One region of the Comamonas sp. FG99 genome, then DNA from elsewhere that is predicted to be linked to it. Evidence: predicted binding sites of a transcription regulator. Region 1 holds the regulator's gene; each other region holds the start of a gene.
The links. Region 1 encodes sigma-54, which starts transcription at its own class of promoters, with help from an activator protein. Its sites were predicted from a motif close to TGGCANGNAANCTGCTTT; they were not measured.
Positions count from the first base shown of each region.

Region 2: the regulator sigma-54 is predicted to act here: its motif matches at 4,733-4,750, upstream of ACODRX_RS00165 (transglutaminase family protein).
Region 3: the regulator sigma-54 is predicted to act here: its motif matches at 3,530-3,547, upstream of ACODRX_RS05100 (isopenicillin N synthase family dioxygenase).
Region 4: the regulator sigma-54 is predicted to act here: its motif matches at 2,890-2,907, upstream of ACODRX_RS11075 (phenol hydroxylase subunit).

Region 1 is NZ_JBMDII010000024.1:12,055-19,285, reverse strand. Features, by position in the region: gene ACODRX_RS16500 (thiol:disulfide interchange protein DsbA/DsbL) at 46-690, shown strand; gene lptA (lipopolysaccharide transport periplasmic protein LptA) at 856-1,542, shown strand; gene lptB (LPS export ABC transporter ATP-binding protein) at 1,545-2,339, shown strand; gene ACODRX_RS16485 (RNA polymerase factor sigma-54) at 2,367-3,920, shown strand; gene ACODRX_RS16480 (LysR family transcriptional regulator) at 3,921-4,820, opposite strand; gene ACODRX_RS16475 (tripartite tricarboxylate transporter substrate binding protein) at 4,956-5,933, shown strand; gene ACODRX_RS16470 (class II aldolase/adducin family protein) at 5,930-6,727, shown strand; gene ACODRX_RS16465 (TauD/TfdA family dioxygenase) at 6,748-7,231, shown strand, end outside.
Region 2 is NZ_JBMDII010000001.1:35,703-42,933, forward strand. Features, by position in the region: gene ACODRX_RS00160 (circularly permuted type 2 ATP-grasp protein) at 1-1,245, opposite strand, end outside; gene ACODRX_RS00165 (transglutaminase family protein) at 1,254-4,697, opposite strand; gene coaD (pantetheine-phosphate adenylyltransferase) at 4,825-5,322, opposite strand; gene rsmD (16S rRNA (guanine(966)-N(2))-methyltransferase RsmD) at 5,371-5,988, opposite strand; gene ACODRX_RS00180 (M16 family metallopeptidase) at 5,988-7,231, opposite strand, start outside.
Region 3 is NZ_JBMDII010000005.1:81,323-88,553, forward strand. Features, by position in the region: gene ACODRX_RS05080 (ABC transporter permease) at 1-215, opposite strand, end outside; gene ACODRX_RS05085 (ABC transporter ATP-binding protein) at 235-1,089, opposite strand; gene ACODRX_RS05090 (ABC transporter substrate-binding protein) at 1,142-2,167, opposite strand; gene ACODRX_RS05095 (ABC transporter substrate-binding protein) at 2,195-3,223, opposite strand; gene ACODRX_RS05100 (isopenicillin N synthase family dioxygenase) at 3,649-4,659, shown strand; gene ACODRX_RS05105 (chloride channel protein) at 4,698-6,029, shown strand; gene ACODRX_RS05110 (c-type cytochrome) at 6,041-6,718, opposite strand; gene ACODRX_RS05115 (NIPSNAP family protein) at 6,753-7,079, opposite strand; gene ACODRX_RS05120 (acetamidase/formamidase family protein) at 7,076-7,231, opposite strand, start outside.
Region 4 is NZ_JBMDII010000013.1:94,953-102,183, reverse strand. Features, by position in the region: gene feaR (transcriptional regulator FeaR) at 1-1, opposite strand, end outside; gene ACODRX_RS11085 (GntR family transcriptional regulator) at 188-919, opposite strand; gene ACODRX_RS11080 (sigma 54-interacting transcriptional regulator) at 924-2,618, opposite strand; gene ACODRX_RS11075 (phenol hydroxylase subunit) at 2,962-3,168, shown strand; gene ACODRX_RS11070 (aromatic/alkene monooxygenase hydroxylase subunit beta) at 3,219-4,211, shown strand; gene ACODRX_RS11065 (MmoB/DmpM family protein) at 4,227-4,508, shown strand; gene ACODRX_RS11060 (aromatic/alkene/methane monooxygenase hydroxylase/oxygenase subunit alpha) at 4,541-6,112, shown strand; gene ACODRX_RS11055 (phenol hydroxylase subunit P4) at 6,109-6,465, shown strand; gene ACODRX_RS11050 (NADH:ubiquinone reductase (Na(+)-transporting) subunit F) at 6,479-7,231, shown strand, end outside.

The DNA.
Region 1 (7,231 bases):
GGCCCCCGCTCCCATAGCCACTACCGCACCAGGAGAAAGCTTTTTATGAAACGCCGTGATTTCTCGTTGACCGCCGCTTCGGTGGCGGCCGCATCCCTGGCCCTGCCGACGCAGGGCGCCTTGGCCCAGGCCAAGTTCAAGGAGGGCAAGGACTATGTCAAGCTGCGCACGCCGGTCAATCCCGAGGCGCCCGCCGGCAAGGTCGACGTGATCGAATTCTTCTGGTACAGCTGCCCGCACTGCAACGCCTTCGAGCCCGAGTTCGAGGCCTGGGCGAAGAACGCGCCCAAGAACCTGCAGGTGCGCCGCGTGCCGATCGCGTTCAACAACACCTTCGTGCCGCAGCAGAAGATCTACTACACGCTGGAGACCATGGGCAAGATCCCCGAGGTGCATGTCAAGGTGTTCCACGCCATCCATGTGGAGCGCCAGCGCCTGAACAAGGACGACGAGATCTTCGCCTTCATGGAAAAGCAGGGCCTGGACATGGCCAAGTTCAAGGAGGTCTACGGCTCCTTCTCGGTGGCCAACCAGGTGCGCAAGGCCACCCAGCTGCAGGACGCCTATGGTGTCGAGGGCGTGCCCGCGATGGGCGTGGCCGGCAAGTACTACACCGACGGCACCCGCGCCGGCTCGATGACCAATGTGCTGCAGGTGGTGGAATACCTGGCGGCGCAGTCCAAGTCGTAAATCTCTGGAATCGCCAAGGATTGCCAAGGCCCAAAGCCCGCGTCAGCGGGCTTTGGGCTTTTTCCGCGGGCCGCGGCGACACGAAGTGAACAGGCCTTGGGGCCATTTCCGGTGAAGGCGCCGGGCAGGCTGGCTACAATCGGCGGAGCAAAAAACATGCCGCGTATGAAGATTCGTTTCATTTCTGGGGTTCTCGCTTTGGCCATGCTGGCCTGGGGCGGTGGTGCGCATGCGGAAAAAGCCGACCGCATGAAGCCCATGAACATCGAGGCCGACGAGGGCCAGCACGACGAGCTCAAGCAGACCAGCGTGTTCACCGGCAATGTGGTGGTGACCAAGGGCACCATCGTCATCCGCGGTGCCAAGCTGGAGGTCAGCCAGGACCGCGACGGCTACCAGCGCGGCGTGGTCACGGCCGGCGCCGGCAAGCTGGCGTTCTTCCGCCAAAAGCGCGATACCCTGCCGGGCGCGCCCGCCGAGTACATCGAGGGCGAGGGCGAGGTCATCACCTACGACGGCCGCGACGACACCGTGCACCTGAACCGCCGGGCCGAGCTGCGGCGCTACCGCGAAACCACGCTGACCGACCAGGTCAGCGGCTCGGTGATCGTCTACAACAACCTGAGCGACACCTTCACCGTCAACGGGCAGAAATCCGCGCAGGCCAGCGAGCCCAAGCCGGGCGCCAAGAGCGGCGGCCGGGTGCGCGTGATGCTGTCGCCCAAGGATTCGCAGGGCGCGGGTAGCGGTGGCAGCGGGGGTGGCAGCGGCGCCAAGCCGGCCGCGCCGCCCGCTGCCGGGCCTGGCACGCAGCTGCGCTCCAGCCCGCAGCTCAATGAAGGGGCGAAATAATCGTGGCGGAGCCTGTCAGCACCATCGCGGTGCGCGAATTGGCCGCCGGCAGCGACCTGAGCTGCCTGGAGGCGCGGCACCTGCAGAAGTCCTACGGCAGCCGCAAGGTGGTCAAGGACGTGTCGCTGTCCGTGCGCAAGGGCGAGGTCGTGGGCCTGCTGGGGCCCAACGGCGCCGGCAAGACCACCTCGTTCTACATGATCGTCGGCCTGGTGCGCAGCGACGCGGGCGACATCCTGATCGACGGCCACTCGGTGGCCAACATGCCCATCCACCAGCGTTCGCAGCTGGGGCTGTCGTACCTGCCGCAGGAGGCATCGATCTTCCGCAAGCTCAGCGTCGAGGACAATGTGCGCGGCGTGCTGGAGCTGCAGCGCGACGAAGGCGGCCGGGCCTTGCCGCGCAGCGAGATCGAGCGCCGCCTGACCTCGCTGCTGCAGGAGCTGCGCGTGGAGCACCTGCGCGAATCGCCGGCGGTGGCGCTGTCCGGCGGCGAGCGCCGGCGCGTGGAGATCGCCCGGGCGCTGGCCACGCAGCCGCGCTTCATCCTGCTGGACGAGCCGTTCGCCGGCATCGATCCGATCGCGGTGATCGAGATCCAGCGCATCGTCGGCTTTCTGAAGGACCGCGGCATCGGCGTGCTCATCACCGACCACAACGTGCGCGAGACCCTGGGCATCTGCGACCACGCCTGCATCATCAGCGATGGGCGGGTGCTGGCGCAGGGCACGCCGCAGGAGATCGTCGAGAACGCCGATGTGCGCCGGGTGTACCTGGGCGAGCACTTCCGCATGTGATCCGAGCGGGCCTGTAGAGTCGTGTCCATGATGCCCGGCCTGTCGCTCAAGGTTTCGCAGAACCTGACGCTGACCCCGCAATTGCAGCAGTCCATCCGGCTGCTGCAGCTGTCCACCCAGGAGCTGCAGCAGGAAGTGGAGCAGATGCTCGACGAGAATCCGTTCCTGGAGCGGGCCGAGGATGAGGCCGAGACAGCGGCGGAAGCCGCGCCGCGCGAGCCGGCCGCCGACGAGGTTGCTTCTGATTTTGTAGCTGATAGCGTGCGTGAGACAAGCGCCACCGCCGAGTTCGATGCCGAACCCGTGGCCGAGGTCAGCGCCGAAGCCCTGCCCTGGGAGGGCGACGACGGCCGCGACACCGCCACCGACGACTGGGGCGGCGACATGCCGGCGCGCGGCGCCGGCAGCGACGACGAGGACTACTCCGCCCTCGACCACACCCATGCCCACGAGTCGCTGCAGGACGCGCTGCACCGCCAGGCGCTGGCGCTGCGGCTGTCGCCCGAGGACCGGGCCGCGCTGTATTTCCTGATCGAATCGCTTTCGGACGACGGCTATCTCGAAGAGCCGCTGGTCGAGCTGGCCGGAAACCTGGCCGACGCGGAGGATGCCGAGGCGCTGGACACCGTGATGCACCACCTGACGGTGGCGCTGCGCCTGTTGCAGAGCATGGAGCCGGTGGGCGTGGGCGCGCGCAACCTGCAGGAATGCCTGGTGCTGCAGATCAAGGCGCTGCAGCGCGGCCGGCACAAGAGTGCCGAGGCGCTGGAGACGGCCCTGCTGGTCTGCCATGAGTCGCTCGATCTGCTGGCGCGCCGCGATGTGCGCAAGCTGGTGCAGCTCACCGGCTGCAAGGAGGCGGTGGTGCGCGAGGCCATGGCGCTGATCGCCGGGCTGGAGCCGCGCCCGGGGCGCCCCTACGCCAACGTGGAGCGCAACGTGATCGTGCCCGACGTGATCGTGCGCCCGGGCGCCGCCGCGCGCGCCGGCCAGGCGCCGCAGTGGCGGGTGCAGCTCAACCCCGAGGTGATGCCCAAGCTGCGCGTGCACGATCTCTATGCCAGCGCCATGCGCGGCCACAAGGGCGAGCAGGGCCATGCCGGCATGCAGCAGCGCCTGCAGGAGGCGCGCTGGTTCATCAAGAACATCCAGCAGCGCTTCGACACCATCCTGCGCGTGTCGCAAGCCATCGTGGAGCGGCAGAAGAACTTCTTCGTGCACGGCGAGCTGGCCATGCGCCCCATGGTGCTGCGCGAGATCGCCGACGAGCTGGGCCTGCACGAATCCACCATCAGCCGCGTGACCACGGCCAAGTACATGGCCACGCCGCAGGGCACCTTCGAGCTCAAGTACTTCTTCGGCTCGGGCCTGGGCACCGAGGCTGGCGGCAGCGCGTCCAGCACCGCGGTCAAGGCGCTGATCAAGCAGCTGCTCGATGCCGAGAATCCGAACAAGCCGCTGTCGGACAGCAAGATCGCCGAGCTGCTGCAGCAGCAGGGCATCGAATGCGCGCGCCGCACCGTGGCCAAGTACCGCGAGGCGCTGCGGATACCGCCGGCCAACCTGCGCAAGACGCTGTAGTCACAGCACCATCTGCTGCCCGGCCTGCAGCATGGCGTCGCGGAACTCCTGCGTCAGCGCCGACAGATGGCCTTGCTCGCGCCACAGCAGCGCCAAGTCGTGCTGCCAGCGCATGCCTTCGCCCGCCAGGCCCACCAGCCCGGCGCCTTCTGGCTGGCCCAGCGTGTGCGATGGCAGCATGCCGATCAGGTCGGTGTGGCGCAGCAGCTCGGTGAAGGCGAGCTGCGAGCCATTGCTCTCCACCGCGATGCGCGGCAGCGGCAGCCCCAGCCGCACGAAGCGCTGGTTCAGCCATTGCCGCAGGTAGATCGAGCTGGCGGGCACGATCCAGCGCTCGCGCGCCAGGTCGGCAAAGCCGCGCAGCTCCTGCAGGCGCGGATGGCTGGCGCTGACCGCGATCTGCACCTGCAGCGCGCCAATGGGCGCGACCGCGATCCCGGCGGGGATCTCGTCCGGGATCGAGGCGCACACCAGATCGACCTCGCCGGTCTGCAGCTGCGCCAGCAGGTGGGGGCTCAGGCTGGTGGAGACCGAAAAGGTGGCCAGCGGGCGCGATGCCAGGAAGCGGCGCATCACCGGCGACACCAGGCTGGGCAGCAGGTGCGGCAGTGTGGCCAGGCGTACCTTGCCGGCGCGCGCGGCGTGCATGTCGCCCATCTCGGCATGCATCGCGTCGAGCGTGATCGAGATGTTCTGCGCGTACTTGGCGAAAGTGCGGCCCAGCTCGGTGAGCGCGATGCCCTGGCGCGAGCGCTCGAACAGCCTGAGCCCGGTCTCGGCCTCGAGCCGGGCCAGGGTCTTGGTCAGCGTCGACTGCGACACGCCCAGCTCGGCGGCGGCCTGGTTCAGGCTGGGAAAGCGGGTGACCGCCTGGAAGGTCTGCAGGTCTTCGATGCGCATGGTGGTATCCCGGATATTCTCACAAGGCATTGCAATGCCAGCTTGTGGGAATTACTGATAACGGATGTCTTTCCTACACTGAAAACGCTGTAACGGCCGTGAATCCACGGCAAGCCCCACGTATCAGGAGACATCATGCAATCACAGTATTCCAGCAGCCGGCGCGCATGGCTGCAGCTGGCGGCTGGCTGCGGCGCGGCATTGTGCGCGCCGCTGGGCCGGGCGGCGCCGGCCTGGCCGGCCAGGCCGGTGAGCCTCATCGTGCCTTTCCCCGCGGGCGGGCCCATCGATACCCAGATGCGGGCACTGGCCCATGCGCTGTCGGCGCAGGGGCCGGCGGTGGTGGTGCTCAACCAGCCTGGCGCCAGCGGCACGCTCGGCCCCACCACCATGGCCCGGGCCGCGCCCGACGGCGCGACGCTGGCGGTGATCACCACCGCGGTCTTTCGCCTGCCGCACCTGCAGAAGGTGAGCTACGACCCGCTCAAGGACTTCAGCTACATCGTCGGGCTGACCAGCTACACCTACGCGGTTTCGGTGCCGGCGGGCTCGCGCTGGAAAAGCCTGGCCGAGGTGGTGGCCTATGCCAGGGACAATCCCGGCAGGCTCAACGTGGCGGCCGTGGGCACCGGCTCGCTGGGGCAGATCGCCACCGGCCAGTGGCAGAAGAAGGCCGGCATTGCGGTGAACTATGTGCCTTTCAAGGGCGGCGCAGATGCCATGGCCGCACTGCTGGGCGGCCATGTGGATGTGATGTTCGAGGCCGGCTGGGGCGCGATGGCCCAGGCCGGCAAGGTGCGCCTGCTGGCGGTGGCCGAGCCCGGGCGCCTGCCGGGCTGGCCCGATGTGCCCACGATGGCCGAGCTGGGCTATGACATCACGGTGCAGTCGGTCATCGGCATTGCCGGCCCCAGGCAGATGGATGCCGCGCTGGTCGCCCGCATCCAGGATGCGATCCAGCGCGCCACCCGCGACGGGAACTACCAGCGCGCGCTGGCTATGGAATCCATGCCCGACCGCTTCCTCGGCGCGCGCGACTACTCGGACTATGCCGCGCGCCAGTTCGCGGCCGACCGCGACAATATCCGCGAACTGGGATTGGCCCTCCAATGACGGCGCACCTGCAAGCAGCGGACATGGCCACCGGCTACGATGCGGGTTACTGGCGCGGGCGGGGCGTGGGCGAGGCCGAGTGGCGGCTGCGCCAGGACCTCGCGGCGTTGTACCGCGCGGTGCAGCGCTACGGCATGAGCGACCTGATCTACAACCACATCACGGCCCGGGTGCCCGGCGAGGACGAGGCCATCCTGCTCAACCCCTACGGGCTGCTGTACACCGAGGTCAGCGCATCCAGGCTATTCAAGATCCGCCTGAACGGCGACATCCTCTATGAGCCCGACATCGGCCTGGGCCTGAACCCGGCCGCCTATGTGATCCACACCGCGGTGCATGCGGCGCGCCACGACCTGCAGTGCGTGCTGCATGTGCACACGCGGGCCAGCACGGCGGTCTCGGCCATGGAGTGCGGGCTGCTGCCGCTGTCGCAGCAGGCCTGCCTGTTCCACGGCCGCATCGCCTACCACGACTTCAGCGGGCCCGAGGTGCTGCTGCCGCAGCAGGAGCGCCTGGTGCAGGACCTGGGCGGGCACCATGTGGCCATCCTGCGCAACCACGGTCTGCTGGTGGGCGGGCGCACCATCGCCGAGGCCTTCTTCAACCTGTATTGGCTGGAGTCGGCCTGCCGCATCCAGGTGGATGCGATGGCGGCCGGGCAACTGCGGCTGGCCGATGCGACCGCGGTGCAGTCCACGCGCGACGCCTTTGCCAGGGTGCCCGTGCGTGGCGAGCGCGAATGGGCGGCCATCCGCCGCGAGATGGACCGGCTCGACTCCAGTTATCGCGATTGAAGCTTTTGAGAGGAATTTCCATGCAAGCCACTTTCACTGAAGAGCTGGCCGGCGTTGCCGTGCCCGCATCCATCCACCAGCTGGGCGACGATGTCTACTGCTACGAGCGCGTGCCCGGCCAGGCGCCGCTGTTCATCTGCTGCCGCGAAGGCGGGCCGCTGGCCGAACGCCAGGCTTTCCTGGACTGGGTGCGCGTCTCGCGCCCGCAGCTCGACCGCCTGATCGTCGCGCACGGCGGCATCGTGCTGCGCGGCTTTGCGCTGGAGGAGACGGCGGATTTCGGCGCGCTGACCGCGCTTTTCCCGCAGTTCGCGGGCAGCTACGAGGGCGGGCGCGCGCCGCGCAAGGCCATCCAGGGCCAGGTGATGGAATCGACCCGCCTGGCCAGCTCGGTGCGGCTGGCCATCCATTCCGAAATGGCCTACATGCGCGACTACCCCCGGCGCATCGCCTTTTTCTCGCGCCAGACCGCCATCGAAGGCGGAGAGACCATCATCGGCGACA
Region 2 (7,231 bases), on a different contig from region 1:
TCCGCCCAGCACCGCCACGCCCTGCGGGCCGGGCCAGGTGGGCCGGATCACGCTGCGCGCCAGGCGCGGCAGCACGTCGAGCATGGCGGCCTCCTCACCGCACCACCAGGTGGGCAGCGCCGGCAGCGCCAGCTCCTCGCCCAGCAGCTGGCGCGCCAGCGCGGGCATGAAGCCGAGCAGCGCGGACGACTCCAGCCAGGCCGAGCCCGGCGCATTCGCCACCAGCACATTGCCGGCGCGGATGGCCTGCAGCAGCCCGGGCACGCCCAGGCGCGAGTCCGGGCGCAGCTCTAGCGGGTCGAGGAACTCGTCGTCCAGCCGCTTGAGCATGCCGTGCACCGGCTGCAGGCCATGCAGCGTCTTGAGGTACAGGCGCGCATCGCGCACGGTGAGGTCGCTGCCCTCCACCAGCGGCAGGCCCAGGTAGCGCGCCAGGTAGGCGTGCTCGAAGTAGGTTTCGTTGTAGGGCCCGGGCGTCAGCAGCACGATGCGGGCGTCGCCGCCCTCGGGGCACATGCGCCGCAGGCCGTCGAGCAGCGCCCGGTAGGTGGCGGCGATGCGCTGCACCCGCATGGGGCCGAACGCCTCGGGAAACAGGCGCGAGACCAGCAGCCGGTTCTCCAGCAGATAGCCCAGCCCCGACGGCGCCTGGGTGCGCTGCGACACCACCCACCAGCCGCCCTGTGCATCGCGCGCCAGGTCGAAGGCCGCGATATGCAGGTGCGTGCCGCCCACCGGCCGCACGCCGTGCATGGGCCGCAGGTAGCCGGGGTGGCCATGCACCAGCGCGCCGGGCAGCAGGCCGCGCTGCAGCAGCTGCTGGGGGCCGTAGGCGTCGGCCATCATCCGCTCCAGCAGGCGCACGCGCTGCAGCACGCCGGCCTCGATGCGCTGCCAGTCGCCCTGCCCGAGGATGAGCGGAAACAGGTCCACCGACCACGGCCGCTGCGGGCCGCCGGCATCGGCATAAACGTTGTAGGTGATGCCGTTGTCGTGCACCTGGCGCTGCAGGCTGCGCATGCGGCGCCCCAGGTCCTGCAGGCCATGCGCCCCGAGCTGCGCGAAGAAGTCGCCCCAGGCGGAGCCGGCCGGCATGCCGTGGCCGCGCAGCTCGTCGAAATGCCCGGCGGCGGCCGGCGGCGCGAGCGCGGCCGCCAGGCTGGCGGCGTCGGCAAAGTCAGCCAAGCCGGCTAAGGGCGGAGTGTCTGTCAATGGATCCACAACGCCGGATTGTCCACCATGCATGGGGGCGTTCAGGGCCGCATCTGCCGGCGCAGGTCGAGCGTGAACGGGAACTCGCGGCTACCCGGCAGCTCGATCGTGGCCGGCGGCACGGCCATGCGGCCGGGCGTGTGCCCCATGCGGAAGAAGCGCGCCAGGCGGCGGCTCTCGGCCTCGTAGGCATTGACCGGGAAGGTGGCGTAGTTGCGGCCGCCGGGATGCGCCACGTGGTACTGGCAGCCGCCGAGCGAGCGCTGCATCCAGGTGTCCACGATGTCGAAGCTCAGCGGCGCATGCACACCGATGGTGGGGTGCAGCGCGCTCGGAGGGTTCCATGCCTTGTAGCGCACGCCGGCCACGAACTCGCCCTGCGTGCCCGTGGGCTGCAGCGGCAGCGGCTGGCCGTTGACGGTAATGGCGTAGCGGCTGTCGTTCAGGCCTGTGACACGCACCTCGATGCGCTCCAGCGAGGAATCGACGTAGCGCACGGTGCCGCCAATGGCGCCCTCCTCGCCCATCACATGCCATGGCTCCAGCGCGCAGCGCAGCGTGAGCTCGATGCCGCGCGACTGCACCGCGCCGACGAACGGGAAGCGGAATTCGAAATGCGGCGCGAACCATGCCGGATCGAAGGCATAGCCGGCCTCGGCCATCTCGGCCAGCACGTCGCGCAGGTCCATCTGGATGAAGCTGGGCAGCAGCCAGCGGTCGTGCAGTTCGGTGCCCCAGCGCGCGGCGGGCGCCTGGTAGGGCTCGCTCCAGAAGCGGGCGATCAGCGCGCGCAGCAGCAGCTGCTGCACCACGCTCATGCGCGCATGCGGCGGCATCTCGAAGGCGCGCAGCTCCAGCAGGCCCAGGCGGCCGGTGGCCGAGTCGGGCGAGAACATCTTGTCGATCGAGAACTCGCTGCGGTGGGTGTTGCCGGTCACGTCGACGAGGATGTTGCGCAGTGTGCGGTCCACCAGCCACGGCGGCATGTGCTGGCCGTGCAGCTCACGGTTGCGGCGGATCTCGCGCAGCGCGATCTCCAGCTCGTACAGCTGGTCGTTGCGCGCCTCGTCCACGCGCGGTGCCTGGCTGGTGGGTCCGATGAACAGGCCGCTGAACAGGTAGGACAGGCTGGGGTGGTTGTGCCAGTACAGCAGCAGGCTGGCCAGCAGCTCGGGCCGGCGCAGGAAGGGCGAGTCGGCCGGCGTGGCGCCGCCCATGACCATGTGGTTGCCGCCGCCGGTGCCGGTGTGGCGGCCGTCGGTCATGAACTTCTCGGCCGACAGGCGCGACTCCCAGGCCGCGCGGTACAGGAATTCGGTGTGCTGCACCAGTTCGCGCCAGTGGTGCGCGGGGTGGATGTTGACCTCGATCACGCCGGGGTCGGGCGTGACCTGCAGCAGCTTCAGCCGCGCATCGCGCGGCGGCGGATAGCCTTCGAGCACGATCTTCACGCCCAGCGCCTCGGCCGTGGCCTCGACTGCGGCGAGCAGCTCAAGGTAGTCGTCCAGCCGCGCCAGCGGCGGCATGAAGACATAGAGCACCCCGCCGCGGTCGGCCGCGCCCTCGGCCCGGGGGCCGTTGGCACGCTGCGGATCGCGCACCTCCACGCACAGCGCGGTGCGCAGCAGCCCTTGGGCCGAGGTGAAGCGCGCCGGCAGCCGCACGGTTTCGCCACTGCCAGCACTGCCGACCTGATCGGCCATGCCGCCGCCTTCGCCCTCGGCGAGCGGCTGGGGCGCCTGCATCGCATAGCGCGCGCGCATCGCCGCGGCGGCACGCAGCGCCGCCTGCGGCGCGCTCGGGTCCTGCGCGATCTGGTGGGGGTAGTCGCCCGCGCTCACCCAGGGCAGCGAGTCCAACGGCAGGCGCAAGCCCATGGGCGAGTCGCCGGGCACGAGGTACATGCGCTCGTCGCGGAAGAACCACGGCCCGGTGCTCCAGCGGCTACCCGCGGCCGCCGGGCCGTCGTCCGCCTGCAGCGGCAGCACGTAGCCGACCACCGCGTCGAGCTTTTGCGCGAACACGCGGCGCAGCCGCGCGCGCTCCAGCTCGTCGTCCAGCCGCGCGTCGAACGGATCGACATTCACCGGCAGGCGCCGCTCGCGCCACAGGTAGTAGAACACGTCCTCATAGCCGGCCTCGATGTGGCGCCCGCTCAGGCCGAGCCTGCCCGCCAGCGCATGGACGAAGCGGCTCGCGTCCGCACTGGTGTAGTGCGAGGGCTCGCGCTCGTCGGCGAACAGCTGCGGGTTGCCCCAGGCCGGCTGGCCATCGGCGCGCCAGCAGATCGACAGCGCCCAGCGCGGCAGCTGCTCGCCCGGATACCACTTGCCCTGGCCGAAATGCAGGAAGCCGCCCTGGCCGTATTCGGCGCGCAGCTTGTGCACCAGTTCGGTGGCAAAGCCGCGCTTGGTCGGCCCGAGCGCATCGGTGTTCCATTCGGGTGCATCGCGGTCATGCACCGCGACGAAGGTGGGCTCGCCGCCCATGGTCAGGCGCACGTCGCCGGCCTGCAGATCAGCGTCGACCTGCTCGCCCAGCGCCAGCACCGCCTGCCACTGCTCGTCGCTGTAGGGCTTGGTGACGCGCGGCGATTCGTAGACGCGCGTGACCCGCATCTCGTGCCTGAACTCCACCTCGGCCTCGTCCACCAGCCCTTCGATGGGCGCGGCTCCCGAAGGCTGCGGCGTGCAGGCCAGCGGGATATGGCCCTCGCCCGCCAGCAGCCCGCTGGTGGCGTCCAGGCCGATCCAGCCGGCGCCGGGCAGGTAGACCTCGCACCAGGCGTGCAGGTCGGTGAAGTCGTGCTCGGTGCCGCTCGGGCCGTCGAGCGCCTTGACGTCGGGTGCGAGCTGGATCAGGTAGCCCGAGACGAAGCGCGCCGCCAGGCCCAGGTGGCGCAGCAGCTGCACCAGCAGCCAGCCCGAGTCACGGCAGGAGCCGCTGGCTTTCTCCAGGGTTTCCTCGGGCGTCTGCACGCCCGGCTCCATGCGGATGAGGTAGCGGATGTCCTGCGCCACCTGGCGGTTGAGGTTCACCAGGAAGTCGATGGTGCGCTGCCCTTCGGCCCCCAGATGGCTCCTGGTCTTGTCCAGGTAGGCCTGCAGCAGCGGCGTCAGCGGCGCGGCGGCGAGATAGGGCGCCAGCTCCTGGCGCACCGTGTCGCCATACTGGAAGGGCACCTGCTCGGCCTCGGGCTCCAGGAAGAAGTCGAAGGGGTTGTACACCGCCATCTCGACCACGAGATCGACCTCGACCTTGAAGCTTTGCGTCTTCTCGGGAAACACCAGCCGCGCCTGGTAGTTGGAGAACGGGTCCTGCTGCCAGTTGATGAAATGCTGCGCGGGCTCTACCCGCAGCGAATACGACAGCACCCGGCTGCGGCAGTGCGGCGCCGGGCGCAGGCGCACGGTCTGCGGCCCCAGCTCGACAAGGCGGTCGTAGGTGTAGTGCGTGACGTGGTGGAGTGCGGCATGGATGGACATGGAATACCCGGTTCTTGGTGGCGTCCACGCCAGCGCATGCAAGTTCCAGGCCACGGACAACGCACCGAATTGGTGCACCGCGCACCAAGGGGGATCCATCGCCCCGGCTTCGGCCGGGGCAGCGGACTCAGGCGCTGCGCTGTGCCACTTTCCTGGCCAGCAGCGCCGCCACATGGGGCGAGACGAACTGGTCCACCTCGCCGCTCAGGGTGGCGATCTCGCGCACGAAGGTGCTGCTGATGAACTGGTAGCGCGTGCTGGGCGTGAGGAAGACCGTCTCCACATCGGGCATCAGCGAGCGGTTCATGCCGGCGAGCTGGAATTCATAGTCGAAATCGGTCACCGCGCGCAGGCCGCGCACCACCGCGTTCGCGCCCTGCGCCACCACGAAGTCGCGCAGCAGGCCGTCATAGGTCTCGACCCGCACGCCTTCGTAGCCCTGGACCGATTCGCGCACCATGGCCAGGCGCTCTTCCAGCGAGAACATGGTCTTCTTGTGGTGCCCGGTCGCCACGGCCACGATCACATGGCCGAAGAGCTGCCAGGCGCGACGCACCACATCCTCATGGCCCAGGGTGATCGGATCGAAGGTGCCGGGGTAGACGGCGACGACGTGGGGGGTCACAGGCAATTCCTCGTGTCAAAGCGCAGACCGCCGCAGCATAGCCGATTTCTACGCGGGCTCCGGTCGCAGCTTGGTCAGCAGGTGGGCATGCACGGCGCCGGCCTTCAGGTGGCGGTGCAGCGCCCAGCCCAGCGGCGCCAGGGCCTCGGCGCCCCAGGCCTGCGGCGCCTCCAGGTACAGGTAGCCGTCGTCGGCCAGCGCCGCATGGCCGGCCTGCAGGGCCGGCTCGAACCAGGCACCGGAAAACGGCGGGTCCAGAAAGATCGCATGCCAGTGGCCCGGCGCGCTGGCCTTGAGCGCGGCCACGCCGTCGCCGCGCACGATGTGCACCATGCCGGCGCCCAGCTTGGCACCCTGCTCGCGCAACTGCTGCGCGAGGCCGGCGTCGGACTCGACCATGCGCACCTCGGCGGCGCCGCGCGAGGCGGCTTCCCAGCCCAGCGCGCCGCTGCCGGCAAAGGCGTCGAGGCAGCGCCAACCGGCAAGGTCCTGCCCGAGCCAGTTGAACAGGGTCTCGCGCACGCGGTCGGGCGTGGGCCGCAGATCGGGCCGCTGCAGCACCTGCAGCCGGGTGCGGCGCCACTGGCCGCCGATGATGCGGATCTCGCCGCTGGCGCCGGCCGCGCCGCGCCGGGCAGGGACCGGCTTGGGGTTGGCGCGGGCCATCAGGGCTTGGCCCCCAGCACCACGGTCACCATTTTCTCGGGCTGCACCATGCGCGCCATGGCGCGGCGCACGTCCTGCACGGTCAGCGCCTCGACGCGCTCGCTCCAGTGCTCCAGGTAGTCCAGCGGCAGGCCGTTCCAGGCGATGTTGGTCACGTTGCCCAGCAGCTTGGCATTGCTGTCGATGCGCAGCGCAAAGCCGCCGATGAGGTTGTCCTTGGCGTCGCGCAGCTCCTTGTCGGTGGGGCCGCCGGCAATGAATTTCTGCAGCACCTCGCGCGTCACCTGCAAGGCCTGGGCGGCCTGGTCGGGCCGGGTCTGCAGGCCGACGACGAAGGCACCGGCATCCAGGCCCGGGCTGAAGCTGGAATACACGCCATAAGTGAGGCCGCGCTTCTCGCGCACCTCCTCCATCAGCCGCGACGCGAAACCGCCGCCGCCCAGGATATGGTTGCCCACCAGCACGGCCAGGAAGTCCGGGTCGGCGCGGCGGATGCCGGGCTGCCCGAGCAGCACCTGGGCCTGCGCGGCGGCAAAGGGAATGTCCTGCTGCTCTGCCTTGGCCAGCGGCTGCACCGCGGGCACCGCGGGCAGCGCCGCACATTGGGCCGGTATCCGCGCCAGCAGGCGCTTGACCAGCGCATCGGCCTGCGCCTGGTCCAGCGCGCCCACCAGCGTGACCTTGGCGCGGCAGGCGTCGACATGGCGCAGCAGGTAGGCCTGCATGGCGGCCGGATCGATGCGCGCCAGCGTGGCTTCGGTGGGGCGCTGGCCGTAGGGATGCGCGCCGAACACCGCGCCGTTGAGCGCCCGCGCCGCGACCACGCCCGGGCGGGTGTCGCCTTCCTTGATGGCCGCACTCCAGCGTTCGCGCTCGCGCTGCCAGATGGCGGCATCGTAGCTGGGCTGGCCGATCTGGCGCGCGGCCAGGTCGGCGGCGCGCTCCAGCAGGCTGCGATCGCTGAGCGAGCGCAGCGAGAAGCTGAGCGCATCCTCGCTGGCGCCGGCGTTGAAGCTCGCGCCCAGGTCGGCCCAGGCCTCGCCGATGGCGTTCTCGTCCATGGCGGGCTGGCTGGCGTCGGCCTTGACGCCCTTGGAGGCCATGCGCGCGGCGGCGCTGGCCAGGCCGGCCTGCTCGGCCGGGTCGCGGCGGCTGCCGGCATCGAAGTTCAGCTGCACGTCCACCATCGGGATGGTGGGGCTGTCGACCAGCCAGACCTGCGCACCGCTGTCCTGCGTCCAGT
Region 3 (7,231 bases), on a different contig from region 1:
ATGGCAATGCCGAAGCCCGCCATCGTGACCCAGAAAGTGCGCCAGGCATGGCCGGCGATGACGCCGCTGAACTCGGCCAGCTGCCGGCCTATGGCCAGCGGGCTGGGAAAGATGAATTCCGACACGCCGAAGCCCGAGCAGATCAGCTGCCACAGCACGACGATCGCCAGCAGCAGCACCCACGGCGCCCAGCGTTCCACATATTTGCGTTGCATGCAAGAGTCCCTCGGTGTGTTATTGGCTGATGGCGGCGCCGGCGGTGCCGGCGGCCGGGGCATGGCGCAGCGCGCCGATGTGGCCGCGCAGCTCGTGCACGATGTCGGTGAATTCGCGGGTATAGGTCAGCTCCAGCTCGCGCGGGCGCGGCAGCGCGATCTCGCGGCGCACCACGAAGCGGCCCGGGCTCTTGCTCATCACATAGACCGTGTCGGCCAGGAACACGCTCTCGCGCAGGTCGTGCGTGACCAGGATGACGTTGAAGCCCTGCTCGGCCTGCAGGTCGCGCAGAATGCACCACAGCTCCTCGCGGGTGAAGGCGTCGAGCGCGCCGAAAGGCTCGTCCAGCAGCAGCATCTGGGGCTCGTGGATCAGCGCGCGGCAGATGCTGGCGCGCTGCTGCATGCCGCCCGAGAGCTGCCAGGGGAACTTGTCCTCGTAGCCGGCCAGGCCGACCTTGCGCAGCAGCATGCGGGCGCGCTCCTCGTACTCCTTGCGTCGGGCCTTGAAGCGGCTGCGGTGCGGCTCCACGATCTCCAGCGGCAGCAGCACGTTGTCGACCGTGGTGCGCCAGGGCAGCAGCGACGGTGCCTGGAAGGCCATGCCCGAGATCTTCAGCGGCCCGCTCACGCGCTCGCCTGCCACCAGGATGCGGCCGATGGAGGGCATCTTCAGCCCGGTGGTCAGCTTCATGAAGGTGGACTTGCCGCAGCCCGAAGGGCCGACGATGGCGATGAACTCGCCGCGCGCCACCTCCAGATCGATCGCCTCCACCGCGAAATGGTTGGCGCGCAGCAGCTCCTCGTTGTAGGCCAGCCAGACGTCGCGGAACTCCACGAAGGGTTGGGCGGGATTGGAAACAGCAGGATTCATATCAAAACCAGTTCAGGCGCTTGGGGGGCAAGCGCCATGGGTCATCGAGAGCTTACTTGCGGGGCAAGACATCGAGCTCGGCCGCGGTGGGCAGAAAGCTGCCGTTCCACACCGCCTCGGGCTGCACCCGCGCCTTGGTGGCATAGACGTCGGATACCTGCGAGGCCATCAGCGACAGCCGCGCGGGCGTTGCCTGGCCAAAGCCTTCGGCGCGAGCGTCCGGCGTGTTGACCGCGGTGGCAATCGCCAGCTGCAGGCGGCGGGTCTCGAGTTGCGTGTTGACGATGCCGTCGCGCTCCTTCACATAGGCGATGGCGGCGGCCGGGTTGGCGATCACCTCCTTGGTGCCCTTGGCGAACGCCTGCAAGAAGGCCTTGACCGCGGCGGGGTTCTCCTTGATGAGCCGGGGGCTGGCGATGATGGCGTTGCCGTAGAGCTTGACGCCGTAGTCCGAGAACGGCATCACCGTCACGTCGGCCGCCTTGATGCCGCGCGCCTCCAGGTTCAGCAGCGAGGTGAAGGTAAAGCCGGTGATCGCATCGATGTCGCCGCGCACCAGCATGGTCTCGCGCAGCGGCGGGTCCATGCTGGTCCACTGCACGCTGCCCACCTGGTTGGCCTTGGCAAACAGCGCGAAGCCGCGCCGGCCGGCATCGAACACCGGTGCGCCGAGCTTCTTGCCCGTCAGGTCGGCCGGCTTGACGATGCCACTTTTCTTGAGCGCCATCACCGAGGCTGGCGTGTTGCTGTAGACCACCATCACCGCCACCGGCTGGTTGGGCATGCCGGGGTTGTTGGCCTGGAATTCCATCAGCGCGGCCAGGTCGGCAAAGCCCATGTCGTAGGCGCCCGAAGCCACGCGCTGCACCACGCCGCCCGAGCCGTTGCCGGCATCGATGGCCACGTCGAGGCCGGCGCCCTTGAAATAGCCCTTGGCCGCGGGCAGCAGAAAGAATGCGGCCGGGCCCTCGAAGCGCCAGTCGAGCTGGAACTTGATCGGCGTGGCGGCCCAGGCGTGGGGCAGGGCCGTGGCGGCGGACAGGGCCAGGGCGGTATGCAGGAAGAGTCGCTTGTGCATGGTGCTTTCCTTGGAGTTGATTGCGGATCAGGCCTGGGCCATGCGCTCGGCCAGCGGCGGCAGCAGGCCGCGGTGAAAGAGCGTGGCGGCCGGCGGGCGCGCCTTGAGCGCGAAGCTGTCGGCCACGTCGCTCACCTGCTGCTCCAGCAGGCGCGGGCTGCAGTCGCCCAGCCCATGGCTGCGGGTGTCGGGCGCGGCCACATACTGCGCGGTGATGGCCCAGCGCGCGAGCTCCAGCTTCTCGTCGAGGATGGGCTCGCGCTGGCGGATGGCGGCCATCGCGGCTGCCGGGTTGGCCAGGGTCTCGACGATGGCGCGGTTGCTGGCGCGCAGGAAGGCCGCCACCGCCCCGGGGCGCTCGGCGAGCAGGCTGCTCGAGGCCAGGATGGCATTGCCGTAGAGCTGCACGCCCGCATCGGTGTAGCGCAGGATGGATAGCTGCTCGGGCGGCAGCCGCGCGAACAGGGACACCGCCGAGTCGTGAAAGTAGGTGGCGGCATCCACATCGCCGCGCACCATCACGTTGTCGCGCGCCGAGAACTCGGTGGTGGCCCAGGTGAACAGGTCGGGCGGCAGGCCGCGCTTGCGCGCCACCAGCGGCCACGCGCGGCGTGTGGACTCCACCGCTGCGGCCGCCACCTGCTTGCCCCGCAGGCTGGCGAAATCGGTGGTGATGCCCCGGTCCTTGCGGCCGATGATGACGAAGGGCGCGCGGTTGTAGTACTGGTAGACCGCCTGCACCCGCGGCGAGCCGGGGTTCTGCGCCTGGAACTCGATCAGCGAGCTGATGTCGCCCAGGCCCAGCTGGTAGGCGCCGCTGGCGATGCGGGCGATGGAGGCCACCGAGCCCGAGCCCACGTCGATGCTCACCTCCAGCCCCTCGGCGCGGTAGTAGCCTTTTTGCAGCGCCAGGAAGAACGGCGCGGTCTGCCCGGTGACGCGAAAGTCCAGCGTGAACCTGAGAGGCATCAGTGCCTGGCCCTGTGCATGTGCGGCGGGCAGGGCGGCGCAGGCGCCGATGGCGGGAAGGGTGGAGAGGAAATGGCGGCGTTGCATCTGGAGGTCCCTGGAGCTGCGAAAGAGACCGACCGGTCCGTACGGGGCCGGCGGGCGCGGCATGAGCAATTTCCGGGCTGTGCATGGCACGGGCTGAACGCTTCTACTCGTGGCAGTCGGTATGCAAATGCCGTGCCTGCTCGGGGCTGCCTTGGCTGGGCGCAGGCAGATGCAGGACGGCGGATGCTGCCGTGCATCAAAGTGGTGCCGGTGCGCTTCAAGGCGTGGCAGCGGCCGCACGCCCGAGGTGCGCGGGCCGCGGGGAGCGCGGAGGGGTCGAATGCCTTGGCCGGGGACTGCGCCGCCTGGCCCGGGAATTGCTACAGCTGCCTTGCAGAGTAGAAGCGTTCAGCGCGCAGGCCGGCAGGGCCGGGGCGTGGCAGGTCATTGCTCTCGTTCGCTGTTCAACCCAGGAGCCCCTTGCCATGACCCCATTTGCAAACACCCCATCCACCGCCGGTCATGTGCTCGGCGAACTCGCCAAGGAAGCCCGCATGGGTGCGATGGGTGAGGAAACCCAGGCCCGCGAGGTGCGCATCATCGACCTTTCGGACTTCACGCGGCGCAAGGCGGAGATCGCCGAGCAGCTGTGGGACGCGGCGGTGGAGATCGGCTTCTTCCAGGTCTCGGGCCATGGCATCGCGCTGGCCGACATCGATGCCGCGTTCGCCCGGGCCGAGCAACTGTTCGCGCTGCCGCGCGCGCTCAAGGAGCAGTGGCCGCTGGCGCGCAACGCGGGCTGGGAGCACAAGGCGCAGATCCGCCCATCGACCCGCACCCCGGACCAGAAGGAGTCCTACCAGGTCACGCGCCCGCGCATGGCGGGCCTGTGGCCCAGCGAGGAGGAGCTGCCCGGCTTTCGGGCGGCCACGCTGGCCTTCGAGCGCCAGTGCTGGGAAGTGGGCATGCGCGTGCTGTCGTGCTTTGCGTACAAGCTGGGCTTTGACGAGGGATTCTTCACCCGCGCGCACGATCCAGAGGCCGGCAGCTACCAGAGCACGCTGCGCATGCTGCACTATTTTGCGGCCGATCCCGCGCTCGAGGGCGGGCCGGGCCTGTGGCGCGCCGGCGCGCACACCGACTTCGACTGCCTGACCCTGCTGTTCCAGCGCGTCGGCCAGGGCGGGCTGCAGGTGCTGCCGGGCAAGGAGATGCAGACGCAGCGATGGACGCCGGTGGAGCCGGTGGCGGGCGTGATCACCTGCAACATCGGCGACATGCTCACGCGCTGGAGCGACGACCGGCTGCCCAGCAATTTCCACCGCGTGCGCAATCCGCTGCCGCACGAATACCAGGGGCCGCGCTACAGCCTGGCATTTTTCTGCCAGGCCAACGAGGACGCGGTGATCCAGGGCCCGGCGGGGAAATATCCGCCCATCACCGGCGCGGAGTACCTGCGCCAGCGCATCAGCGCCAATTTCTCCAACCGCTATTGAGTGGGGGCGAGCGCGGGGGGCTTCTATAATCGGCGGCGATGTCTTTGCGATCGCTTCTGCCCGAATGGACGATCCGCCGTGCGCGGCGGCTGTGGGACAACTACGGGGTGCTGTGGCTGGGCGCGATCTGCGTGGGCTTCGTCTCGGTGGCCTATGCCAAGATCATCGACCATGGCTTCGAGCTGTTTCGCGGCATCGTTGCCCACGGCTTCTGGCTGCCGCTGATCATCACGCCGGCGGGCACCGCGCTCGCCGCCTGGCTCACGCGCCGCTGCTTTCCCGGCGCCGAAGGCAGCGGCATACCGCAGGTGATCGCCACGCTGCAGGACGGCCGCCTCGCGCCCCGCCTGCTGTCGCTGCGCATCATGTTCGGCAAGATCGCGGGCTCCTTCATCGGCATCCTGAGCGGCCTGACCATAGGGCGCGAGGGGCCGACGGTGCAGATCGGCGCCTCGCTGATGTATGCCATGCGCAAGGGCTACCGCCGCAGCAGCGTGCAGATCGAGCACCAGCTGGCGCTGGCCGGCGCCGCGGCCGGGCTGGCCGCGGCCTTCAACACGCCGCTGGCCGGCGTGGTCTTCGCCATCGAGGAGCTCAGCCGCAGCTTCGTCGCGCGCAGCAGCGGCGCGCTGATCACCGCGATCATCTTCTCCGGCGTCGTCGCGCTGGGCCTGCAGGGCAACTACCTGTATTTTGGCCGCATCCAGGCTATCACCGATTTCCAGTGGGCGCTGGTGCCCACGCTGATCGGCGCCGGCGTGCTCACCGGCGTGGCCGGCGGCCTGTTCTGCTGGCTGCTGCTCAATGTGGCGCGCTGGATGCCGCAGCGCCTGCAGCAGCTGCGCCGCGAGCGCCCGGTGGCGTTTGCCGCGGGCTGCGGCCTGGTGATTGCGGTGATCGGCCTGGTGTCGGGCGGCGTCACCTTCGGCAGCGGCTATGCCGAGGCCCGCAGCCTGCTCGATTCGCACGAGACGCTGAACCCCGCATATGCGCTGCTCAAGTTCGGCGCGCTCATCGCCTCGTACCTGTCGGGCATTCCTGGCGGCATCTTCGCGCCTTCGCTGGCCATCGGCGCAGGGCTGGGCAATGCCCTGTCGCACCTCAGCTCGGTGATCGCATTGCCGGCGCTGGCCGCGCTGTGCATGGTGGGCTATCTTGCCGCGGTCACGCAGTCGCCGATCACGGCCTTCGTGATCGTGATGGAGATGATCGACGGCCACCAGATGGTGATTCCGCTGATGGCGGTGGCGCTGCTGGCCAGCCAGGTGTCGCGGCTTTTCTCGCCGTCGTTCTACCACACGCTGGCGCACCGCTTCGCGCAGCAAAGCGCGCCCGCGCCTGCATCCGCGCCCGCACCCCCACCGGCCTAGGGCCGCCGCACTCAGCGCATCTGCGCCAGGAAGTCGGCCACCGCCTCGATGTCTTCCGGCCTCAGGTGCGGCGCGATCATCGTCATCAGCTTGCCGCGCCCGCCGCGATTGGCCTCCCAGTGGCGCAGCTGGTTGGCCAGGTAGGCCGGCTGCTGCCCTGCGAGAGCCGGGAAGTCAGGCGCCATGCCTCGTCCATCAGCCCGGTGGCAGGAGGCGCAGGCGGGCAGGTCGTTGGATGGATTGCCGCTGAAGTAGATCTTCTTGCCGGCCTCCACCCGCGCGGGATCGCGGGGCTTGGCGGTGAGCGGCCGCTGCTGGGCGTAGTAGGCCGCCACGTCCAGTATCTGCTGCTCTTTCAAGGCGGCCGCCAGGGGCTGCATGATGGGGCTTGAGCGGTGGGCCCGCTGCCCCGCCGGCGCCTGGAACGCCCGCAGCTGCTTGGCCAGGTATTCCGGAATCTGCCCCGCCAGGCGCGGGTAGTCCGGCATCGTGGGGTTGCCCCCCGGCCCGTGGCAGGCCGCGCAGGTCTGGTTGGCGATGATGGCGCCTTGCTCGGCGCGCCCCTTCAACGGGGCGGCGGGGGGCGCTGGCGGACTTGCCGCAATGGCCGTGCCCGCCAGGCTGCATGCGCCCGCCAGCGCAATGCCGGCGAACGATCCGCGGATGCCAGGGTTTCTCTGCTGCGTCATGTCTGTCTCACCTCTCGAGGGTTGTCTGCGGGATTCATCCCAGCGGCTGCACCGTGGGCGACCAGGGCATGGGCCTGAGCAGGCGGCTTTCCTGCTGCACCACCAGGCCCTGTACCTGCTCCAGGTACTGCTGCCAGCGCGGATCGCGCTGCAACCGGCCGCGGCGGGTGTTGCGGTCTTCGAAGCTCTCGAAGGCCCATTGGTGCACCACCTGGTTGAGCACGCCGGTTTCGCTCACGAAGTAGCCCGCCAGGCGCTGGTAGATATCGCGGTGCGCCGGCAAACCGAGGCTTTCGTAGGCGGCCAGAAAGCGCGGCAGGGCGCCCGGGCCGAGGGTGTAGGTGCGCTGCTCGATGATCACGATCCGGTCCTGGTCCGGCGGGAGATGGCGGCGATCTGATCGGCGCTGAATACGCTCTTGGGCACGATGGCGTGCACTCCCTTGGGCGGCACATTGCTGTACACCGTCTTGAGCTGGTGGGCGTACTGCGTCACGCGGACGCTGCCCGCGAT
Region 4 (7,231 bases), on a different contig from region 1:
TGGCATCACTCCTTCACGGCTACGGCAGAAATCGGACCAGGCTGGGCGCGCTACGCCATGTCACACCACACCACACCGCGCCTGCGCGCAACAGGCTCTGCAAAAAAGCAAAATTGTAGGCGGGGCTGAACTTTCGCACCACTCCCGCCGGCACAGGGTTTGTGCGTAGCCGCGGCTAGGCCGCGGCCTAGCCCGGCAGTACCACCCGGCCCTCGCGCAGCGCCTTGAGCAGCTCGTGCGGCGTGGCGCAGATGTGCGCCTCCAGCGCCAGGGCCGCGCGCGCCTCCTGGCCGGCCATGGCCAGCTCGAAGATCTCGGTGTGCTCGGCATGCACGTCGCGCGTCATGCCGGGCAGGTCCATCGCGTAGCAGCGGTAGCGTTCGCCATGGCGTGCCAGCAGGCGCAGCACCTTCTGCGTCCAGGGCGAGGGCTGGCCCGCCAGCAGGGCCTCGTGGAAGCTCAGGTTCATCGCTTCCCAGGGGCGGCGCTGGGCGCGCGACAGCGGCTGCTCGAAGGAGGACAGCTCCTCGTAGCTGGCGCGCAGCTGGGCGCGCCAGGCGTCGCCGCCATGGCGTATGGAGTCGCGCAGGGCCTGGGTCTCGATGTGCACGCGCAGCCGCGTCAGGTCCTCCAGGTCGTCGATGGCGATCGGCGAGACGCGAAAGCCGCGCTGCCCCTCGGCCGTGACCAGGGCGTCGCTGACCAGGCGCGTGAGCGCCTCGCGCAGCGTGCCCGCGCCCACGCCATAGGTCTGGCGCAAGTGCTCTATGCGCAGCTTGCTGCCGGGCAGCAGCCGGCCCTCGATGATGTCGGCGCGCAGCTCCGCATAGGTCTGCTCGGTCAGGGTGCGCGAGGCATGGCCGGCGGGCATCTCGGCATCGTGCATCAGCAGGCGCTGGATGAAGGGTCTCTTGGCCATGCGTTCACTCCTTGGCGCGCTCGCGGATGCGCGACAGCCGGTAGCTCAGCTGCGGCCGCGTCATGCCCAGGGCGCGCGATGCGGCCGCCAGGTTGCCGCCGGCGCGGCGCACGGCCTCCTGCAGCAGGCCGTCCTCCAGCGCCTCCAGCGACAGGCCCTGGCTCTGCATGGCGTCGTAGAGTCCGCCCGCGTTGCCGTGGCCCGGGGCGGCTGGTTCCGGAGCCAGGTAGCCCTGCGCATCGATGCCGCTGTGTCCCGCATCGCTCCACTGCGGAAAGAGCGTGGCCACGTCGATCAGCTCGCCGGGCGGCGTGAGGATGAGGCCGCGCTCCATCAGGTTTTCGAGCTCGCGCACGTTGCCGGGCCAGCGGTGGCCGCGCAGCGCGGCCAGCGCCCGGTCGCTGATGCCGGCCACCGGCTTGCCGTGCAGCGCGGCGTATTTCTGCAGCAGGTGCATGGCCAGCAGCTCGATGTCGTCCACGCGCTCGCGCAGCGCCGGGATGCGGATGGGGTAGACGTTCAGGCGGTACAGCAGGTCGCGCCGGAAGCGCCCTTCCTCGACGGCCTTTTCCAGGTCGACGTTGGTGGCGGCGATGACGCGCACATCGACCCGCGTCGGGCGGCTGCCGCCCAGGCGCTCGAGCTCGCCGCTTTGCAGCACGCGCAGCAGCTTGGCCTGCGCCGGCAGCGGCAGCTCGCCGAGTTCGTCGAGCATCAGCGTGCCGCCGTGCGCGCGCTCGAAGCGGCCGATGCGGGTGGCGCTGGCGCCGGTGTAGGCACCCTTTTCGGCGCCGAAAAGCTCGCTTTCGATCAGCTCGGCCGGCAGTGCCGCGCAGTTGATGGCGACGAAGGGCTTGCCCGCGCGCGGGCTCATGGCATGCAGCGCGCGTGCGAAGCGCTCCTTGCCGACGCCGGTCTCGCCGGTGAGCAGCACGGTGACCTGGGTGGGCGCGGCCTTGCGCAGCAGCTCCACCGCGCCCCGGAAGGCGCGCGAGTGGCCCAGCAGCGGGCCCTGGTCGTCGCAGGGCTGCAGCCCGGTGCGCAGCGCCTCGACCTGCGACTGCAGCTCGTCGATGCGCACCAGCATGGAGTCGGGGTCGTAGTCGCGCGCCATCAGTTCGCCGTCGGGCCATTCGTGCAGGAAGCGTCCCTCGATGAGGCAATGCGGATGGCCGCAGGCCGAGCACTGGACTTCCTTGAACAGCGCCGGGCGGCGGAAGAAGGCGCTGGTGTAGCCCGAGGCATAGCCGAGCAGCATCCAGCAGGCGGGCGCGTCCTGCGGGCCCCAGGTGCGCTGGTGCACTTCGGCCTCCCAGCTGTGGTCCCAGCGCACGGTGCAGCGCAGCCGGCCCGCGGCCTCGTCGATCTCGAAGATTTCGGGCGTGGCGCGTACCGCGCCTTCGAGCCGGTGCAGCTGGGGGCCCACGGCGAACATCTCGAACGGACTGGCGTCGGGGCGGATCTGGCGCGCCAGCAGCGCGTCGCGCCCGCCCGCGGCATAGCCGGCGCGCAGCAGCAGGCGGCGCGTGTGATCGGGGCCGACGGTGTCCATCAGCTCGCGGCGCAGCGCGCCCAGCGAGGCCGAGTGCAGCAGCAGCATGCGCTCGCCCGATAGCCAGATCAGGCCGTCGTCGGTGGAAAAGCGCACGAGGCTGCGCAGGTCGGCATCGGAGGGCAGGGCTGGGGCGGGCGTGGGCATCTCAAAACTATCGATAAAAACACTGTTATTGACCATGCGGATTGACCCGCAGTCCGCGGTTTTCGCCCGATGCGGGGGCGGGGTGATGAATTGCGCACATCGTTCCAGCCACTTCACCATTTGATCATGCTGCAGCGCGCAAACGCGAGGCCTTGTGCCGAGCGCAGCCCAGGGTTTGCCCCGATGCGGGCCGGAGCAGGCGGCCGAGGAGGGTGGCTGGCCTAGGTGCTAACCCTCAATTTATCGATATTTTTGTGTTTCGGGCATGGATTGGCACGGCGCATGCAAACAGGCTGGGCACGGACCTGCCAGCAACCAGCCAACGAACCGACAGGAATACACCATGGATACGACCAGCCCTTGCGCGATGCCCCCCGAGTTGCCCGCCTGCGATCTTTCGCGCCGCTCGGTGCGCGTGCTGCAGCGCCGCGGCAATGGTTTCGTGGAGTTCGAGTTCTCCGTCGGCTGGCCCGAGCTGGTGGTGGAGCTGACCATGACCGAGGCCGACTTCCAGGCCTTTTGCCGCAGGCAGCAGGCCACCGTGCTGTAGGCCCCGCCCAGATCCATAGAGACCGATGACACCCACAGGAGACGACGCCCATGAACATTGAACTGCAGGCGCGCGAGCTTCAGCCGCTGCGCCATACCTTCGCCCGCGTGGCGGCCTATACGGGGGACAAGCCCGCCTCGCGCTATCTGGAGGCGACGCTGGGCGTCCAGCCCACGCACCACTTCCACTACCGGCCGCTGTGGGAGCCCGAGTTCGAGCTGTTCGACACCGGGCGCACCGCGATCCGCATGGCCGACTGGAACGCGCTGCGCGATCCGCGCCAGTTCTACTACGCCACCTGGACCATGGCCCGCGCCCGGCAGCAGGAGGCGGTCGAGGCCAACTACCAGTTCGTGGAGTCGCGCGGCCTGGCGGGCAAGATGCCCGATGCCCTGCGCTCCAAGGTGTGCGAGGTGCTGATGCCGCTGCGCCATGTGGCCTGGGGCGGCAACATGAACAACTGCCAGGTCTGCTCGCGCGGCTATGGCACGCCGTTCACCGCGCCGGCCATGATGCATGCCATGGACCACCTGGGCGTGGCCCAGTACCTGACGCGGCTGGGCCTGGCCATGGACGAGCCCGGCGTGCTGGAGGCCGGGCGCAACGACTGGATGCAGGCGCCGGCCTGGCAGCCGCTGCGCAGCCTGGTGGAGTCCCTGCTGGTGATGCAGGACCCGATGGAGCTGTTCGTGGCCCAGAACCTGGCGCTGGACGGCCTGCTGTACCCGCTGGTCTACAACCATTTCGTGGACGACGACGTGGCCGTGCAGGGCGGCACCGCGGTGGCCATGCTCACCGCCTTCATGCCCGAGTGGCACGCCGAGAGCGCGCGCTGGATCGATGCGGTGGTCAAGGTGGCCGCGGCCGAGTCGCAGCCCAACCGCGAGCAGCTCTCGCGCTGGTACCAGGCCCATGCCGGCCAGGCCTGCGCGGCCCTCGCGCCGGTGGCCGAGCTGGCCCTGGGCGCGCGCGGCGCCGCCGTGCTGGACGGGGTGCGCCAGGACCTCGACGCCCGCGCCCGCAAGGCCGGCCTGGATGTCTGAACACGGGAGCCAAGCATGAACCAAGCCGTATCCAAGGTGTTCATCGCCTTCCAGGACAACGAGGAGTCGCGCCCCGTGGTGGACGCCATCCTCGCCGACAACAGCCATGCCCAGGCCGTGTATTCGCCCGGCCTCGTGAAGATCGACGCCCCCGGCAGCCTGGTCGTGCGCCGCGCCAGCATCGAGGAGCAGACCGGCCGTCCCTACGAGCTGCAGCAGATCCAGATCAACCTGGTCACGCTGTCCGGCAACGTGGACGAGGACGACGACGAATTCCGCCTGAGCTGGAACCAGTAAAGCCACCGCATCACGCATTCCAAGGAGACACCATGGACGCACCCGTAATCAAGAAAAAGCTGGGTCTGAAGGACCGCTACACCGCCATGACGCGCGGCCTGGGCTGGGAGACCACCTACCAGCCCATGGACAAGGTCTTTCCCTACGACAAGTTCGAGGGCATCAAGATCCACGACTGGGACAAGTGGGAAGACCCGTTCCGCCTGACCATGGACGCCTACTGGAAGTACCAGGGCGAGAAGGAGAAGAAGCTCTACGCGGTCATCGAGGCCTTCGCGCAGAACAACGGCCAGCTGGGCGTGACCGATGCGCGCTACCTCAATGCCCTGAAGCTGTTCATCCAGGGCGTGGTGCCGCTGGAGTACTACGCCCACCGCGGCTTCGCGCATGTGGGCCGGCACTTCACCGGGCCGGGAGCGCGCGTGGCCGCGCAGATGCAGTCCATCGACGAGCTGCGCCACTTCCAGACCGAGACGCATGCGCTGTCGAACTACAACAAGTACTTCAACGGCATGCACAGCTCCACCCACTGGTTCGACCGGGTGTGGTACCTGTCGGTGCCCAAGTCCTTCTTCGAGGATGCGCTGACGGCCGGGCCCTTCGAGTTCCTCACGGCGGTGAGCTTCTCGTTCGAATACGTGCTCACCAACCTGCTGTTCGTGCCCTTCATGTCGGGCGCGGCGCACAACGGCGACCTCTCGACCGTGACCTTCGGCTTCTCGGCGCAGAGCGACGAGTCGCGCCACATGACGCTGGGCATCGAGTGCATCAAGTTCATGCTGGAGCAGGACCCGGACAACGTGCCCATCGTGCAGCGCTGGATCGACAAGTGGTTCTGGCGCGGCTACCGCGTGCTCACCCTGGTGGCGATGATGCAGGACTACATGCTGCCCAAGCGCGTGATGAGCTGGAAGGAGGCCTGGGAGATGTATGCCGAGGAGAACGGCGGCGCGCTGTTCCGCGACCTGGCGCGCTACGGCATCCGCGAGCCCGAGGGCTGGAAGCTGGCCTGCGAGGGCAAGGACCACATCAGCCACCAGGCCTGGAACATCTTCTACAACTACACGGCGGCCGCGCCCTTGCACACCTGGGTGCCCACCGACCAGGAGATGCAGTGGCTGTCCGAGAAGTACCCGGACACCTTCGACCGGCACTACCGCCCGCGCCTGGAGCACTACCGCAGCGAGCAGCAGGCGGGCCGGCGCTTCTACAGCAAGACCCTGCCCATGCTGTGCACCATCTGCCAGATCCCCATGGGCTTCACCGAGCCCGGCGACGCCACCAGCATCTGCTACCGCGAGTCCGACTACCAGGGCAGCAAGTACCACTTCTGCAGCGACGGCTGCAAGCATGTGTTCGACCACGAGCCCGAGAAGTACGTGCAGTCGTGGCTGCCCGTGCACCAGATCTACCAGGGCCACTGCTTCAAGCCCGACGCCAACCCCGGCGCCGAGGGGTTCGATCCGCTGGCCGCGGTGCTCGACTGGTACGGCCTGCAGTTCGGCCGCGACAACCTCGACTTCGAGGGCTCGGAAGACCAGCGCAACTTCGCGGCCTGGCGCGGCGACGCGCCGGCCCAGGCCAGCCAGGAGGCACAGCCATGAGCATCAACGCACTCAAGCCCTACGACTTTCCCGCCAAGGACGTGCGCGAGAACTTTCCTGCGCCCCTGCTCTACATCGGCTGGGAGGACCACCTGATGTTCTGCTCGCCGGTGGCGCTGCCGCTGCCCGCCGACACGCCCTTCGGCGCGCTGGCCGAGGCCGTGCTGCCCGGCGTCTATGGCGCCCATCCCGACTTCGCGCGCATCGACTGGAGCGCCGTGCAATGGTTCAAGTCGGGCCGGCCCTGGTCGCCCGATCCGGCCAGGTCGCTGCAGGACAACGGCCTGGGGCACAAGGACGTGATCCGCTTCAGGACGCCGGGGCTCACCGGCATCGAGGGCTCGCACAGCTGACGACGGACGCGCCATGAGCTACCAACTCACACTCGAACCGCTGGGCGCCACCATCGAGGTGGAAGACGGCCAGACCCTGCTCGACGCCGCCTTGCGCCAGGGCATCTACATACCGCATGCCTGCGGCCATGGCCTGTGCGGCACCTGCAAGGTGCAGGTGTGCGACGGCGAGGTCGACCATGGCGCGGCCAATCCCTTCGCGCTGATGGACATGGAGCGCGACGACGGCAAGACGCTGGCCTGCTGCGCCACCTTGCTCAGCGATGCCACCGTCGAGGCCGACATCGAGGACGAGCCCGATGCGCAGGTGATCCCCGTGCGCGACTTCGGCGCCACGGTTACGCGCATCGTGCAGCTCACGCCCACGATCAAGGCGCTGCATCTGCGGCTCGAGCAGCCCATCCGCTACCAGGCCGGGCAGTACGTGCAGGTGCAGATCCCGGCGCTCGGCCAGTCGCGCGCCTTCTCCATCGCCAATGCGCCTGGCAGCGACGGCACGGCCACCGAGATCGAGCTCAACGTGCGGCTGGTGCCCGGCGGCGCGGGCACCACGTGGCTGCACGAGTCGCTGGCCGAGGGCGGGCGCCTCGGCATCTCGGGGCCCTACGGGCGCTTCTTCGTGCGCCACTCAGCCGGCCAGCCGATGGTGTTCATGGCGGGCGGCTCCGGCCTGTCCAGCCCGCGCGCCATGATCCAGGAGCTGCTGGCCAGCGGCTGCGAGCAGCCGATCACGCTGGTCTATGGCCAGCGCAGCCGGGCCGAGCTG